Regions from separate parts of the Bradyrhizobium sp. S3.7.6 genome, predicted to be linked through region 1. Evidence: riboswitches for the same ligand, from Rfam matches in the RefSeq annotation. Region 1 holds a riboswitch; the other holds the start of a gene.

Region 1 (8,074 bases):
ATCGAGATCCCGTCGATGATGTTTGCGCCCTTCGGCTTCTTGCCGATGGAGACGACGAGGTTGTTGATGTCGAGAACTGGGTTGGTCATCACTTGATCCGTCATCACTTGCCCTCCCGCTGCTTCATGCGGGGATCGAGGGCGTCGCGGGCGGCGTCGCCGATCAGATTGATGCTGAGGATGGCGATCGAAAGCAGCAGGCCCGGCCAGAAGATCAGCGTCGGCTTGAGCTGAAAATACTGACGGCCCTCGGCCATGATGTTGCCCCAAGTCGGCGTCTCCGGCGAGATGCCGGCGCCGAGGAAGGAGAGGATGGCCTCGGTCAGGATCGCGGAAGCGCAGACATAGGTGCCCTGGACGATCAGCGGCGCGATCGTGTTCGGCATCAGATGGCGCCACATGATCTTCGGCAGGCTGGAGCCGACCGAGATCGCAGCCTCGACGTAAGGCTCCTCGCGCGCGGACAGCACGACCGAGCGTACCAGGCGTGCCACGCGCGGTATTTCGGGGATGGTGATCGCGACCAGCACGGTCCAGATGCTGGCGCCGGACAGCGACACCACGGCGATCGCGAGCAGGATGCTCGGCATCGCCATGAGGCCGTCCATGACGCGCATCAGGACGGCATCGACCAGCTTGAAGAAGCCGGAGACGAGGCCGATCGCAAGGCCGATGACGATCGACAGGATCGCCGAGCCGATGCCGATCAGGAGCGAGATGCGGCCGCCATAGATGACGCGCGACAAGAGGTCACGGCCATAGGCGTCGGTGCCGAGCAGGAACTGCGCCGAGGCCGGCTTCAGCCGCTGCGAGGGCGCAAGCTGGACCGGATCGTGCGGCGCGATCAGCGGCGCCAGGATCGAGACCAGCACGATCAGCGCGAGCAGGATCGTGGCCGCCGCAATGATCGGCGTCGAGGTGAGGAATCCGAAACGCGGCCGCAGTGGCGACGTGATCGGAATGGACGACTGGGGGAGGCTATCGACGGACATATTGTTGGTATCCTTGCCTCAGTACCGGATCCGGGGATCGAGCAGCGTATAGGCGACGTCGATCAGGAGATTGACGACGACATAGATCAGCGACGTCAGCAGGATCATCGCCTGGATGACCGGATAGTCGCGCGCCAGCACAGCGTCTACCGTGAGGCGGCCGATGCCGGGGATGTTGAACACGCTCTCGGTGACGACGACGCCGGAAATCAGCAGCGCAAAGCCGGTGCCGATTACGGTGATGACGGGCACCGCGGCATTGCGCAGCGCATGGCGCATCATCACGGCGACCTCGTTGATGCCCTTGGCGCGGGCGGTGCGGACGTAGTCCTCACCGAGCACGTCGAGCATCGCCGCACGCGTCATGCGCGCGATCAGCGCGATGTAGATGAACGAGAGCGCGCAGGTCGGCAGGATGATGCGCTCGAAGAACGGTCCAAAGCCGTTGAAGATGCTGCGGAAGCCCTGCACCGGCACCCAGCGCAGGTCGATCGCGAAGACCTCGATCAGGAGATAGCCGACCACGAACACCGGCACGGAGAAGCCGAGCACGGAGAGGCCCATCACGAAACGGTCGATCCAGGTGCCGTGCTTCCACGCCGCGATGACGCCGAGCGGCACGGCGACGATCACGGCGAGAATGATCGTCGAGAGCGCGATCGAAATCGACGGCTCGACGCGCTGGCTGATCATCTTCATGACTGGCAGGTTGGAGATCAGCGACGTTCCGAGATCGCCGTGCAGCAGCTTGTTCACCCAGGTGATGAATTGCACGATCAGCGGTTCGTTGAGGCCGAGCGAGTCGCGGATGCGTTCCAGCCGTTCCGGCGTGGCGTTATCGCCGGCGAGAATGGCGGCGGGATCGCCCGGCGTCAGCCGCAGCAGCAGGAAGACGAACAGCGCGACGACGCCCATCACGGGCACCGCGGCCAGAACGCGGCGAATGAGATAACCTAGCATGCACCTATCTCCGGCTGCGGAACTTGTGGGGCCGAGAGGCCCCTGTGGAATCGGTTCTGTCTATCATGCACGCCTGTCACTCGGGCTGGAAAGCCGGCCGGAGAAGCCGACCTTTCGGGGCAAATTGTGTGCCAAGGGCAGGGCGGTCGCAAGAGGCCGCCGAGCCTCCGATATCGGCCACTCAGGATGCATGGCGGAACTCGCGCTCAACCCTGAGTGAGGGTGCGGTCGGCGGTGCGTTGAGCCCGCGCCAGCCGTCGATGGTCCCGGCAATCATCTGCGCGGTCGCCGCCGACAAGGTCCAGCCGAGATGGCCGTGACCGGTGTTGAAGAACACGCCCGGCATCCGTCCTGCGCGCACCACGGGCATCATGTTCGGCATCATCGGCCGCAGCCCGGCCCAAGGCACGACCTTGGACGTTTCGACGCCGGGGAAGTTGCTGCGCACCCAGTCGACCAGCGGCTGCACGCGGTCGGCGCGGATGTCGCGGTTGAAGTCGTTGAATTCGGCGGTGCCTGCGACGCGGAAACGATCGGCGCCGAGCCGGCTGGTGACGATCTTGGCGGCTTCGTCGAGCAGGCTCACGGTCGGCGTCGCATTGCGGCTTGCGGCAGTGTCGAGCTGAACGGTGATCGAATAGCCCTTCACCGGATAGACGTTGACGCGCTCGTCGAGGAGGGCGGCGAAGTGGCGGCTGGCCACACCGGCGCAGACCACGACGCCATCCGCCTTCAGCATGCCGCGCGCGGATGCGACAGCATCACTGGCCGAAAGATCAGCCCAGCCGATGACAAAGCCGCCACCTGCCTGGGCAATGGAATCGATGTTGGCTTCGTGGATAAAGGTCGCGCCGCGCCGCTTGCAGGCTTCCGCAAGTCCGCGCGTGAACTTGTGGATATCGCCGGTCGCATCCGACGGCGTGTAGAAGCCGCCAAAATAGTCCTTGCGCAGCGTCGGCTCGATGGCGCGGATCTCCTCCGGCGTCACCGGGCGGCGATCGAGCCCGCCTTCCTTCAGCAGCGCATTGACCTGCAGGCCGGATTCAAAACCCCTCTTGTCGTGATAGATGTGCAGGATGCCGCGGCGTTCGAGATCGAAGTCGATGCCTTCGCGCTCCGCGATCTCGAACAGATGCTTGCGGGCTTCGATCGCGAGCCGCGTGGTCTGAACCGTGTTGGCGCGGTAGTTACCGATATTGGCGACGAACTCGCTCATCCACGAATATTTGTGCCAGTTCGGCCGCGGGTTCATCAGCAGCGGCGCATCACGCCGGAACATCCAGCGCAGGCCTTTCAGGATCGTGGCGGTGCTGTTCCAGACTTCGGCATTGCTGGCGGAGAGCTGTCCGCCATTGGCGAAGGACGTCTCCATCGCGGCGTAGCGGTGCTTGTCGAGCACCGTCACCTTGTATCCGCGTTCGAGCAGGGCATAGGCGGTCGTTACGCCGGTGATGCCGGCGCCGATGATGGCGATATGGGTCATGGCAGGTTCGGGGCTCCCGTGAGTTAGAGTCGGCTAACCGCCGGCCAAAGGCCGTTGGCGGCGCCCCATCTGTCACGGTTACCTGAGAGCTTGATCCGGCGCGGACCTCGGCGAGGTCAGCTCCGGACTATCCCCTTCGGTGGACGTCACGACCACATTGGCCGTGCCGCCTCTCTCCAGATCGTCCTGACGATACGGTCCTTTTGCCTGAGAGTTTCCGGGGCGGTTGCTCCGTCGGCGCCGCAACGAAAGCCTGAACTCTCGTTGCGATCTCTCCCGCATCGTCGCGTGGACAATCGAGCAGTACGATGCGCCTCATTTTTAGACAAGGCTAAATTTAAACCGCGACTGCCAACGCATTGTGCAGTGCGAAGGCTGCGTCGTCAGTCGAGCGTCGCCAGCAAGCCGGCCATCAGGCGCCCGCGTTCAACCAGGCTCTCGACCTCGATGAACTCCTCGAGCGTGTGGCCGTTGCCGCCGCGCACGCCGAGGCCGTCGAGCGTCGGGATGCCCATCGCGCCGGTAAAGTTGCCGTCGGAGCCGCCGCCAGAGCTCGCATGCGGCAGCTCAGTGCCGAGCGATTTGGCGATGCCGCGCGCCTTTTCATAAAGTGCCATGGTGCCGGCATCGGGCTCCCATACGGGGCGCGTGACGCCGCGCGTCACCTTGAACGTGACATCATTGGTCGTGCCCGACAGCGCCAGCATCCGCTCGACGCCGCGATCGAGATCGGCCTGGCGCTTGGCCATGGACAGCGCCTCGCCGGTGGCGGTCGTGGCAACGCAATTGACCCATTGTCCGCCATGCACGACGCCGACCGAGAAGGTGCAGTCCTCCGTCGTCATCGCGTCGATGGCGAGGATCTGCCGCGCCATCTCGCGGATCGCCGAGCGTCCGGCCGACAATGTTGCGCCGGCATGGCTCGGCCGGCCCGTCGCTTCCAGATTGAAACGCGCGATGGCGTAACGTCCGGTGGTGACACCGTTGTCGGCGCGGCCCGGTTCGGGCACCAGCACATATTTGTTGCGCGCAGCCTCCGCCTCGATGATGTCGCGCGTCGAGGGCGTGCCGACTTCCTCGTCGGGCGTAAACAGCACGGTGATCGGCAGCGGCGTGGTGAAGGACGCACGTGCCAGCTGCCGGATCGCTTCCAGCGAGAGATAGTTGCCGCCCTTCATGTCGTAGATGCCGGGGCCGTAGCACTTGTCGCCCTCGCGCCGCCATTTCAGCTTCTCGATGGTGCCGACCGGGTGGACGGTATCCATGTGGCCGGCGATCAGGATGCCCGGCTCGCCCTGTTTCGGATGCGGGAAGCGCGCGCGGATCACGCCGCCGAAGCCCTGTCGACCGCCGATGCGTTCGATCGTCGCACCCATGATCGCCATATCCCGCGCTGCGATATCGAGCATGCGGTTGACGGCACCCGCGTCCCAGGTCGGGCTCTCGCATTCTACCCAGGTGCGCAGGCCCTCGAGCATCGCCTCGGAATCGAAGGGAAGATTGGCTGGATTCATCTTAATGTCTCTCAAGCTTCGAAAGATGGAACGCGCATTGCATTGGCGCGGACGGGACTGGCGGAAAGCGTTGTAGAGCCAAACCGATCTTTGTGGAGCCCGTGGGCGCGCCGCTTGGGGCTGCAGCGAAACCGGATTGACGCGCTCAACACTGTCTGCAAGTCTCGAAAGACAAAGGCATCGCATGAGGTTAGTTCGCCTAAAGAACGAACCGAATGCTCAACCAATAACCTGCCTTTGAACAGTTTCACGTCAGGAGAAACTTTTATGTTGAGCTTGATGCGCCGGGGGCGTCGCGCGTTCGCCTCCACACTTGCGCTATCGGTCGTTGCGCTTTCGACGGCGATGGCCTCGCCGGTACTTGCCGCCGCCAGCAAGACCATCACCGCGGTGATGCATTCGGATCTGCGCATCATCGATCCGATTTTCACCACCGCCTACATCACGCGTGACCATGGCTACATGGTCTACGACACGCTGATCGCGACGGACTCGAATTTCAAGATCCAGCCGCAGATGGCGGACTGGAAGATCTCCGACGACAAGCTCACCTACACCTTCACGCTGCGCGACGGCCTGAAGTGGCACGACGGTACGCCGGTGACGGCGGAAGACTGCGCCGCTTCGCTGAAGCGCTGGGCCGCGGTCGACGGCATGGGCCAGCAGATGATGCAGTTTACTGCGAGCATCGAGGCGACCGACCCCAAGACGATCACGCTGAAGCTGAAGGAGCCCTACGGCCTCGTGCTCGAATCCATCGGCAAGCCGTCCTCGCGCGTCGCCTTCATGATGCCGAAGCGTCTCGCCGAAACGCCGCCGGACAAGCAGATCCCCGAGCAGATCGGCTCGGGTCCGTTCAAGTTCGTGCAGGGTGAATTCCAGCCCGGCGTGAAGGCGGTATACGTCAAGAACACCGACTACGTGCCGCGCAAGGAGGCGTCGAGCTGGACTGCCGGAGGCAAGGTGGTCAAGGTTGATCGCGTCGAATGGATCACCATGCCGGATGCGCAGACCGCAGTGAACGCGCTGCAATCGGGCGACATCGACTTCATGGAAGTGCCGCCGTGGGATCTGCTGCCCGTCCTTGAAGGCAATGCCGACCTCAAGACCGAGACGCTGAACAAGTTCGGCTACCAGACCCTTGGGCGCATGAACTTCCTCTATCCGCCCTTCGACAATCCGAAGATCCGCCGTGCCGCACTTCTGGCGATGAACCAGAAGGACGTGCTCGACGCGCTCGTCGGCAATCCCAAATACTACAAGATCTGCGGTGCGTTCTTCATCTGCGATACGCCGTTCGCGACCGACGTCGGCTCGGAATCGCTGGTCAAGGGCAACGGCATGGCGGAAGCCAAGAAGGCGCTCGCCGAGTCCGGCTATGACGGCACGCCCGTCGTGGTCATGGTGCCCGGCGACGTCGTGACGCTGAAGGCGCAGCCGACGGTCGCGGTGCAGTTGCTCCGCGAGGCCGGCTTCAAGGTCGACGCGCAGGCGACCGACTGGCAGACGGTGGTCAGCCGGCGCGCCAGCCAGAAGCCTCCGAAGGAGGGCGGCTGGAACATGTTCTTCACCAACTGGGTCAGCGCCGACGTGTCCAACCCGATCGCCAATCTGTCGATCGGCGGCCAGGGCAAGAAGGGCTGGTTCGGCTGGGCGGAAAACGCCAAGATCGAGAAGCTCAAGGACGATTTCGTCCGCGCCGCCTCGCTCGACGATCAGAAGAAGATCGCGACCGAGATCCAGAAGGAAGCCTATGACCAGGTGATCTACGTGCCGCTCGGCCAGTATCTGGCGCCGAGCGCGTGGCGGAAGTCGCTCACCGGCGTGCTCGACGGCCCAGCGACGCCGGTGTTCTGGAACATCGACAAGACCGAGTAAGGCCAAGTCCAGGTAAGGGAAGGTGCATCTCGCACCTTCGGTCCGAGCGTTACGCGGCGTCGCTGTCATCAGCGGCGCCGTTTTCGTTTGTCAGCCTCGCGTCAGCTTTTAACTCTTCCAGTGTCCAATCATTGCTATTTGTTTCTGACTTGAAATAGATGTGCGCAGTTCGCACATCACTTCCTTCCTGCATTTGAGTCCCGTGTCGATTGATTTTTCATTTCGGGCGATGGCCGAGCGGTCCGATCGCGCGCCGGCGCGATGGCGGCGGCCTTTCCTGCGCTGGCTCGACGGCGTCGAGACGGGTTGGGCCGTTCCGCTTCTCATTGTGTGCTTTGTCGCGCTCTGGACGATCTATCTGGCCGTCGCCTATGCCGGCAGCGGCCTGCACCCTGATACCCTCGAGGCCTGGACGCTCGGGCGCCGTTTCGCGTGGGGCTACCACAAGCATCCGCCGCTGATGGGCTGGGTTACGGCGGTGTGGACCGCCGTCTTCCCGCTCAGCGACTGGTCGCTGCAATTGATGGCGATGGCCAATGCCGGGCTCGCCCTGTTTTTCGTCGACCGGATCGCACGGCAGTTCGTGACCGGGCACAAACGCATCCTGGTGCTGCTGCTCCTGATGCTGACGCCGGCCTATCAATTCCACGCCCAGCGCTTCAACGCCAATGCGGTGCTGCTTGCGCTCTGGCCGCTCGCGACCTGGTCTTTTCTGCGCGCGTTCGAGACCCGCAGCGCGGCCTGGGCGGTCGCCGTAGGATGCGCGACGGCGCTGGCGATGGTCGGCAAATATTATTCGGTCTTCCTGGTGGCGAGCTTTGCATTTGCCGCGCTGGCTCATCCCGCGCGCCGCGCCTATTTCACGTCCGCTTCGCCGTGGATATCGGTCGTGGTCGGGCTCGCGGTGTTGTCGCCGCACATCTACTGGCTCGCGACGACGGGGGCGTCGGCCTTCACCTACGCGATGGCGCACGCCAACGGCAACTTCGTGAGCTCACTCGGCGAGGTGCAGAACTTCCTGCTCGGACTCGTGGCGGCCATCAGCGTATCGGCCGTCTTCTGGGTGATCATCGCCGGCACACGGCTGAAACAATTTGCTGCCGACTTCGCCGCGATGAGTTCCGGCCTGCGGCTTCTTTTTTACGTTGCGATCGGCACGATCGTACTGCCGGTCCTGACGTCGCTGGCGATGGGCACCGATCTGCCGTCGCTATGGGCGTTGCAAGGGCTGTTCCTGTTCGTCGTGCT
Region 2 (8,074 bases), 170 kb from region 1:
GCCCTTCAAGCAGGTCGAATTCGACATCATGTACGGCGAGGGCGTCTCCAAGATGGGCGAGATCCTCGATCTCGGCGTCAAGGCCGGCATCGTCGAAAAGTCCGGCGCCTGGTTCTCCTACGACAGCCAGCGCCTCGGCCAGGGCCGCGAGAACTCGAAAGCGTTTTTGAAGGCCAACCCTGACATCACCGCCAAGATCGAGACCTCGATCCGCCAGAACTCCGGCCTGATTGCCGAGCAGATTCTTGCCGGCACCCCCGAGCGCGACGCCGACGGCGAGGAGCCGGCGGACGAGTAAGACCTAACGCGAAAAATTATCGCGAGGAGCGGGCGCTGAAGACGTTGAGTTGCCGACGTCGTCAGTGCCCGTTTCGTTTTGGGGGCGTTCGCGATGAAACGCGTGATCCTGACCAGTTCGTCCGGCGTGGGTCTCACCTACGCAAATCGTGCCGACATGGTCGTCCCGTTTATCTTTCGCTTCGTTTCGGGGCCACTGCCTACCTCGCATCACCTCGAGCAATACCTGACGGGAGGCTATGTCAGAGGCGATCCAGAGGTGCGTTGGTCCGATCTTGTTGGCCGGTTGCCTCAGACCGGTCTAGCGCACAAGGAGACAGGCCTGATTTGGTTTTGCGAGACCTATGGCGTCGATCTCATCGAGCTGTGGTTCGACCCTGAGCCCAATAGTCAGTTGCAACTGATCTGGATCCTCGATTATTTGCGGTCCCATCCATCGATCACCGATCGTCTGAGATTGCGACGTGTCAATTTCGATCTGCGCGGAGCGGACGGCACAGGGCTTCGCGATCGTATGGTGCGGGAATTGGAGGTCGCGGACTGCGACTTCGAGATCGCCAACATGGCCTGGGAAGCCTACCGGGCGCCAACGCCGGAGCTCTGTTTCGGATTGCTCGGCAGGGATTTCCCCAGGCTGCCCTTCCTGAAGCCTGCGATGGAACAATTGCTGGCAGAACTGCCATCACCAATCACCGGACTAGGTACGACGGAAGCGCGGCTTCTCGACCTGATTGCGCGGGGGCACAACCGTACCAAGGAGCTGTTTCAACCGGACGGTCCGCTGCAAACGCGCGTGTTCGATCAATGGGAATTGGGCCCGCTGCTCGAAGGGCTTGGGTCCGGCCCAATGCCGGTGATCACGGGTCTCGATCCGAAACTCGCGACGCTGGCCCCGCACGATGCGCGAGGCCGCAACGCCGCCTTTCGCCGAAGCCGGCTATCGCTCACCGAATTTGGGGAAGCGGTCCTTGAAGGCCGGGAGGATTTCCGCCGTCAAAACCCGATTCGACGCTGGTGGGGTGGTACGCTTCTCACCAACGAACGGCTTTGGCGGTGGGACCGAAAGAACTGTTCGCTGGTTGCACCCTAGATACGCGTTCGGGGCCGTAGGGTGGGCAAAGGCGCGTAAGCGCCGTGCCCACCATATTCCAACGCGCACAAAGGTGGTGGGCACGCTTCCGCCTTCGCTCTTCGAGCTACGGCGGACAAGTCGCTTTGCCCACCCTACGAAGCTACGATCCCTTACTCCGCCGCTTCCGCGTAATCGCTGACCAGCGGGCACGAGCACACCAGGTTGCGGTCGCCGTAGACGTTGTCGACGCGGCCGACCGGGCACCAATATTTGTCGGTGCGCGAGGTGCCCACGGGGAAGCAGCCCTCGGCGCGGGTGTAGGCGCGATTCCAGGCATCATCCGCGATGTCGTGCACGGTGTGCGGGGCGTGGCGCAAAGGCGAAGCCTCGATCTTGAAGCGGCCGGCCTCGACCTCGGCAATCTCCTTCCGGATCGCGATCATTGCGTCGCAGAAACGATCCAGCTCCGCCTTCGATTCCGATTCGGTCGGCTCGATCATCAGCGTGCCCGGCACCGGGAAGCTCATGGTGGGCGCATGGAAGCCGTAGTCGATCAGGCGTTTTGCGATGTCGTCCACGGTGACGCCCGAGGTCGTCTTCAGCGCGCGCGGGTCGACGATGCACTCATGCGCGACGCGGCCCTTCGCGTTCTTGTAGAGCACCGGGAAGTGCGCATCGAGGCGCGCGGCAATGTAGTTGGCGTTGAGGATCGCGATCTCGGTCGCGCGCTTCAGGCCGTCGCCGCCCATCATCAGAATGTAGATGTAGGAGATGGTGAGGATCGACGCCGAGCCGAACGGCGCGGCCGACACCGGACCGACCGGCGCGTCCCCATTCGTCGCCGGATGACCGGGCAGGAACGGCGCGAGATGCGCCTTCACGCCGATCGGGCCCATGCCGGGGCCGCCGCCGCCATGCGGGATGCAGAAGGTCTTGTGCAGGTTGAGATGGCTGACGTCGGCGCCGTAATCGCCGGGCCGGGACAGGCCGACCTGCGCGTTGAGGTTGGCGCCGTCCAGATACACCTGGCCGCCATGGTCGTGGACGATGTCGCAGATCTCGCGAATGTGCTCCTCGAACACGCCGTGCGTCGAGGGATAGGTGATCATCACCGCGGCGAGATCCTTCGAGTGCTTCTCTGCCTTGGCGCGGAGATCATTGACGTCGACGTCGCCGTTCTTCTCGCAGGCGACCACCACCACGTCCATGCCGACCATCGCGGCCGAAGCCGGGTTGGTGCCGTGGGCGGAGGAGGGGATCAGGCAGATTTTTCGGTGCGTCTCGCCGCGCGCGGCATGATAGCCGCGGATCGCGAGCAGCCCGGCATACTCTCCTTGCGCGCCCGAATTCGGCTGCAGCGAGATCGCGTCATAGCCGGTGATATCGCACAGCCATTTTTCCAACCGCGCGAACAGTGCGTGGTAACCCTTGGCCTGCTCGCGCGGGGCGAACGGGTGCAGGCTGCCGAACTCCGGCCAGGTCAGCGGCATCATCTCGGTGGTTGCGTTCAGCTTCATGGTGCAGGAGCCGAGCGGGATCATGGCGCGGTCGAGCGCGAGGTCGCGATCGCTGAGCTTGCGCATGTAGCGCAGCATCTCGGTTTCCGAGCGATGCGCGTGGAACACGGGATGGGTGAGGAAAGCGGTGGTGCGCTTCAGCGCCTCCGGCAGCGCCTCGCGCGTGGTCGCGTCGATCTCGGCGTAAACAAGCGTGCCGCCGAACGCGCGCCAGACCGCCTCGACGGTCGCCGGCGTCGTGGTCTCGTCGAGCGCGATGCGGAGCGCGGTTTCGCCAACGCCGAGGTTGATCTTCTCGGCGGTAGCGCGCGCGACGATCTCGGCGCGCTTGGAACCTGCATCCACGCTGAGCGTGTCGAAGAAGCTATCCGACTGCGGCGCGAAGCCGAGCTTGCGCAAGCCCGCGGCAAGCACGGCGGCGCGGCGATGCACATTGCGCGCGATTTGCGCAAGCCCCTCGGGGCCGTGATAGACCGCATACATCGAGGCGATCACGGCGAGCAGCACCTGCGCGGTGCAGATGTTGGAGGTCGCCTTCTCGCGGCGGATGTGCTGCTCGCGGGTTTGCAGCGCGAGGCGATAGGCCGGCATCCCGCGCGAGTCCACGGAGAGGCCGACGATGCGGCCGGGCAGCGAGCGCTTCAGCGCATCGTGCACCGCCATATAGGCCGCGTGCGGGCCGCCATAACCCATCGGCACGCCAAAGCGCTGCGCCGAGCCGATCGCGATGTCGGCCCCGAGCTCGCCGGGCGAGGCGAGCAGCGTCAGGGCCAAGAGATCGGCGGCAACGATCGCGAGCGCGCCCTTGGCCTTCAACGTCGCGATCGCGGGCCTGAGGTCACGCACGGCGCCCGAGGAGCCCGGATATTGCAGCAGCGCGCCGAGCACGTCGGCCTTGTCGAGATCGGCGAGGGGATCGCCGACGATCAGGGTCCAGCCCAGCGGCTCGGCGCGGGTGCGCATCACCGCCAGCGTCTGCGGATGCACGTCCTTGTCGACGAAGAAGGCTTTTGCTTCGACCCGTGAGTGCCGCTCCGCGAGCGCCATCGCTTCCGCCGCGGCGGTCGCTTCATCCAGCAGCGAGGCGTTGGCGACATCGAGCCCGGTGAGGTCGCAGATCATGGTCTGGAAGTTGAGCAGCGCCTCCAGCCGGCCCTGGCTGATCTCGGGCTGGTAGGGCGTGTAGGCCGTGTACCAGGCCGGGTTCTCCAAAATGTTGCGCTGGATCACCGCGGGCAAAACCGTGCCGGAATAGCCTTGGCCGATCAGCGAGGTGAAGACCTGGTTCTCGCGCGCGAGCTCGGCCATGTGCGCGATCGCCTCGGTCTCGCTCAAGGGCTTGCCGAGGTCGAGCGGGGCGGTCTGCCGGATCGAGGCCGGCAGCGTCTCCGCCATCAGGGCGTCCACGCTCTTGGCGCCGACGGCCTCCAGCATTGCGGTGACGTCGCGCGCCGACGGGCCGATGTGGCGGCGAACGAAGGTGGCGGCGGTGTCGCCATTGGATTTGCGGTGCGCGGTCATCATGGGTCCTCGCTTTAGATTTCGCTGTCGCCGTCATGCCCCGCGAAGGCGGGGCATCCAGTAAACGCAGGCGTCACGGCTTGAGCCGAGAAGCCGCGGCGTACTGGATCACCCGCCCCAGTGCGCAGTGCGCACAAGGCGGGTGATGACACCGAATATGAGGTCAGAGTTCGCTTCATCTCACGCCGTATGTGCCTTGTAGGCGGCTTCATCCATGAGGCCGCCGAGCTCGCTCTTGTCGGCCATCCTGATCTTGAAGAACCACGCCTTGCCTTGCGCGTCCGAGTTCACCAGCGCCGGCTCGGTGGCGAGCGCGTCGTTGGTCTCGAGCACTTCGCCGGTGACAGGCGCGTAGACGTCGGAGGCGGCCTTCACCGATTCCACGACGGCGGCGGCTTCCGCCTTCTTCAGGCTGCGGCCGACCTTCGGCAGTTCGACGAATACGACGTCGCCGAGCTGCGACTGCGCGTAGTCGGTAATGCCGACGGTGGCGACATCGCCGTCGATGGCCAGCCATTCATGGTCGGAGGAGTACAGCGTCGTGGTCATTTTCTCAGTCCTCAGCGTTTGTAGGTGTTTTTCACGAAAGGCATGGCGGCGACCGTGAGCGGCAGCCGCTGGCCGCGCACCTCGGCGAAGAGTTTTGTATCGAGCGCGCTCGATGCCGTGGGCACATAGCCCATCGCGACCGGCGCATTCAGGCTCGGGCCGAAACCGCCCGAGGTGACCTTTCCGATCGGCTCGCCGCCGGCGTCATCCGCAAACAGCAGCGCGCCCTCGCGCACCGGCGCGCGGCCTTCCGTGCGCAGGCCGACCCGGCGGCGGCTCGCGCCGTGATCGAAATGGGCGAGGATCGCATCAGCGCCGGGAAAACCACCGGCGCGGGCGCCGCCGCTGCGGCGGCTCTTCTGCACCGACCATTCCAGCGCGGCCTCGACCGGCGTGGTGGCGGTGTCGATGTCGTGGCCGTAGAGGCAGAGCCCGCCTTCCAGCCGCAGGCTGTCGCGGGCCCCTAAGCCGATCGGCATCACGTCGGGATTGTCCAGCAGCGTTTTGGCGAGGCGCTCGGCATCGGCCGCGGGGACCGAAATCTCGAACCCGTCCTCGCCGGTGTAGCCGGAGCGCGAGACGAAGCAGTCGAGACCGGCGACCTTGTGCGGGCCGGCATCCATGAACTTCATGGAGGGCGCCTCTGCACACAATTTCGCCAGCACCGCTTCCGCCTTCGGGCCCTGCAGCGCGATCAGGGCGCGGTCTTGAAGCGAATCGATGATGCAGTCGTCCGCGAGATGCGCGCGCAGATGCGCTTCGTCCGCTTCCTTGCAGGCGGCGTTGACGACCAGGAACAGGTGGTCGCCGAAATTGGCGACCATCAGATCGTCGAGAATCCCGCCGTCCGGATTGGTGAACTGGGCATAGCGCTGCCGTCCCGGGGCAATCGCCACGATATCCTGCGGCACCAGCCGTTCCAGCGCGCGGGCAGCGTCCTCGACCTTGCCCGACTTCGGCCGAAGCGCGAGCTGGCCCATATGGGAGACGTCGAACAGGCCGGCGGAGGAACGGGTATGGAGGTGCTCTTTCAGGACGCCCGCGGGGTACTGTACGGGCATGTCATAGCCCGCGAACGGCACCATCTTGCCGCCGAGGGAGACGTGAAGCCCGTGAAGGGGCGTATGTTTGAGGGAATCTTGGTCGTCGCGCGCAAGCATCACGGGGCCCTCGGTGGTTCCCCGGGGACGATTCCCCGGTAGCAACCAGTCGAAGCCCCATCTGTCGCTGTGCCTGAGAGTATTATCCCGTCGGCGGACGCAGTCCGGGTCTTATGCCCGTCGGCGCCTCTTTCCAGATGTCGTCAAAGCCACGCGGTCCTTTTGCCTGAGAGTTTCCGGGGCGGTTGCTCCTTCGGCGCCGGCACCAAAGCCGGTCTCTCCCGACGTGGCCGTACGATACAGATGGGTACAGACCACAGGCCGGCCAAGCCTGTCAACGCGCACCTGGCGCCTTTCAACGGGATTGCAAACGGGATTGCGCGCCTGCGGCAACTCACTGATCTCCTTGCACAGTTTCTGGACAGCGCAGCTGGCCTTGTCTAAAAGCGCTTTGACCCGCAGATATCAGCCCAAATGCCCGGTTTGGATGGCGTATCGCGGGTCCAAGCACACCCGATTGGATGAACATGAGCGGCGTCAACGAGATCAGGTCGACCTTTCTGAACTTCTTTGCCGAGAACGGCCACGAGATCGTGTCGTCCTCGCCATTGGTGCCGCGCAACGACCCGACGTTGATGTTCACCAATGCCGGCATGGTGCAGTTCAAGAACGTCTTCACCGGCGTCGAGAAGCGGCCGTACCAGCGCGCCACCACGTCGCAGAAATGCGTGCGCGCCGGCGGCAAGCACAACGACCTCGACAATGTCGGCTACACCGCGCGCCATCTCACCTTCTTTGAGATGCTCGGCAATTTCTCGTTCGGCGACTATTTCAAGGAGCGGGCGATCGAGCTGGCCTGGACCCTGATCACCCGGGAGTTCGGGCTCAAGAAAGACAAGCTGCTCGTCACCGTCTACCACACCGACGACGAGGCGGCCGGGTTGTGGAAGAAGATCGCCGGCTTCTCCGACGACCGCATCATCCGCATCCCGACCTCGGACAATTTCTGGGCGATGGGCGACACCGGCCCGTGCGGCCCGTGCTCGGAGATCTTCATCGATCGCGGCGATCACATCTGGGGCGGACCTCCGGGCTCGCCGGAAGAGGATGGCGACCGCTTCCTCGAATTCTGGAATCTCGTGTTCATGCAATACGAGCAGGTGACGAAGGAGGAGCGCGTGGATCTGCCGCGTCCCTCGATCGACACCGGCATGGGGCTGGAGCGCATGGCCTGCATCATGCAGGGCGTCGACAGCGTGTTCGAGACCGACCTGTTCCGCCATCTGATCGACGCGACCGCGTCCGCGCTTGGCAGCGGGCCGAACGAGCAGACGGTGGCCTCGTTCCGCGTCATCGCCGACCATCTGCGCTCCTCGGCGTTCCTCGTCTCCGACGGCGTGCTGCCCTCGAACGAGGGCCGCGGCTATGTGTTGCGCCGGATCATGCGCCGCGCGATGCGCCATGCGCAGCTGCTGGGGGCCAAGGAGCCGCTGATGCATCGGCTGGTCTGGGCGCTGGTGCGCGAGATGGGCCAGGCCTATCCCGACCTGATGCGCGCGGAAAACCTGATCGAGGAAACGCTGCGGCTGGAAGAGACCCGCTTCCGCAAGACGCTGGTGCGCGGCCTTGCCATCCTCGACGAGAAGAGCGCGTCCCTGAAGAAGGGCGACATGTTCGACGGCGACGTCGCCTTCACGCTGTACGACACCTACGGCTTCCCGCTGGATCTCACGCAGGATGCGCTGAAGTCGCGCGGCATCGGCGTGGATCAAGCTTCGTTCACCGACGCGATGGAGCGCCAGAAGGCCAAGGCGCGCGAGTCCTGGAAGGGTTCGGGCGAGGCGGCTTCCGAAGCGATCTGGTTCCCGCTGCGCGAGAAGCTCGGGGCCACCGAATTCCTGGGCTATGAGACCGAGAGCGCCGAAGGCGTGGTCTCCGCGCTGGTGAAGGACGGCCAGGAAACCGCGAGCCTCAAGGCCGGCGAGACCGGCGCGATCGTGCTCAACCAGACGCCGTTC

Evidence for each region. A riboswitch is a leader RNA that binds a small molecule or an ion and turns the genes downstream of it on or off. The one in region 1 is predicted to bind glycine.
Region 2: it holds a riboswitch for glycine, as region 1 does, so the genes downstream of both, gcvT (glycine cleavage system aminomethyltransferase GcvT) here and ACVJ5M_RS18670 (D-amino acid dehydrogenase) in region 1, are expected to answer to the same signal.

What each region holds. Positions count from the first base shown of each region.
Region 1 is NZ_JBSSEQ010000001.1:3,950,950-3,959,023, forward strand. Features, by position in the region: gene ACVJ5M_RS18655 (ABC transporter ATP-binding protein) at 1-89, opposite strand, end outside; gene ACVJ5M_RS18660 (ABC transporter permease) at 104-991, opposite strand; gene ACVJ5M_RS18665 (ABC transporter permease) at 1,010-1,951, opposite strand; gene ACVJ5M_RS18670 (D-amino acid dehydrogenase) at 2,133-3,434, opposite strand; glycine riboswitch at 3,502-3,616, opposite strand; glycine riboswitch at 3,620-3,723, opposite strand; gene ACVJ5M_RS18675 (M20/M25/M40 family metallo-hydrolase) at 3,818-4,948, opposite strand; gene ACVJ5M_RS18680 (ABC transporter substrate-binding protein) at 5,216-6,826, shown strand; gene ACVJ5M_RS18685 (glycosyltransferase family 39 protein) at 7,056-8,074, shown strand, end outside.
Region 2 is NZ_JBSSEQ010000001.1:3,785,388-3,793,461, forward strand. Features, by position in the region: gene recA (recombinase RecA) at 1-298, shown strand, start outside; gene ACVJ5M_RS17825 (hypothetical protein) at 392-1,387, shown strand; gene gcvP (aminomethyl-transferring glycine dehydrogenase) at 1,540-4,407, opposite strand; gene gcvH (glycine cleavage system protein GcvH) at 4,588-4,956, opposite strand; gene gcvT (glycine cleavage system aminomethyltransferase GcvT) at 4,968-6,116, opposite strand; glycine riboswitch at 6,262-6,350, opposite strand; gene alaS (alanine--tRNA ligase) at 6,584-8,074, shown strand, end outside.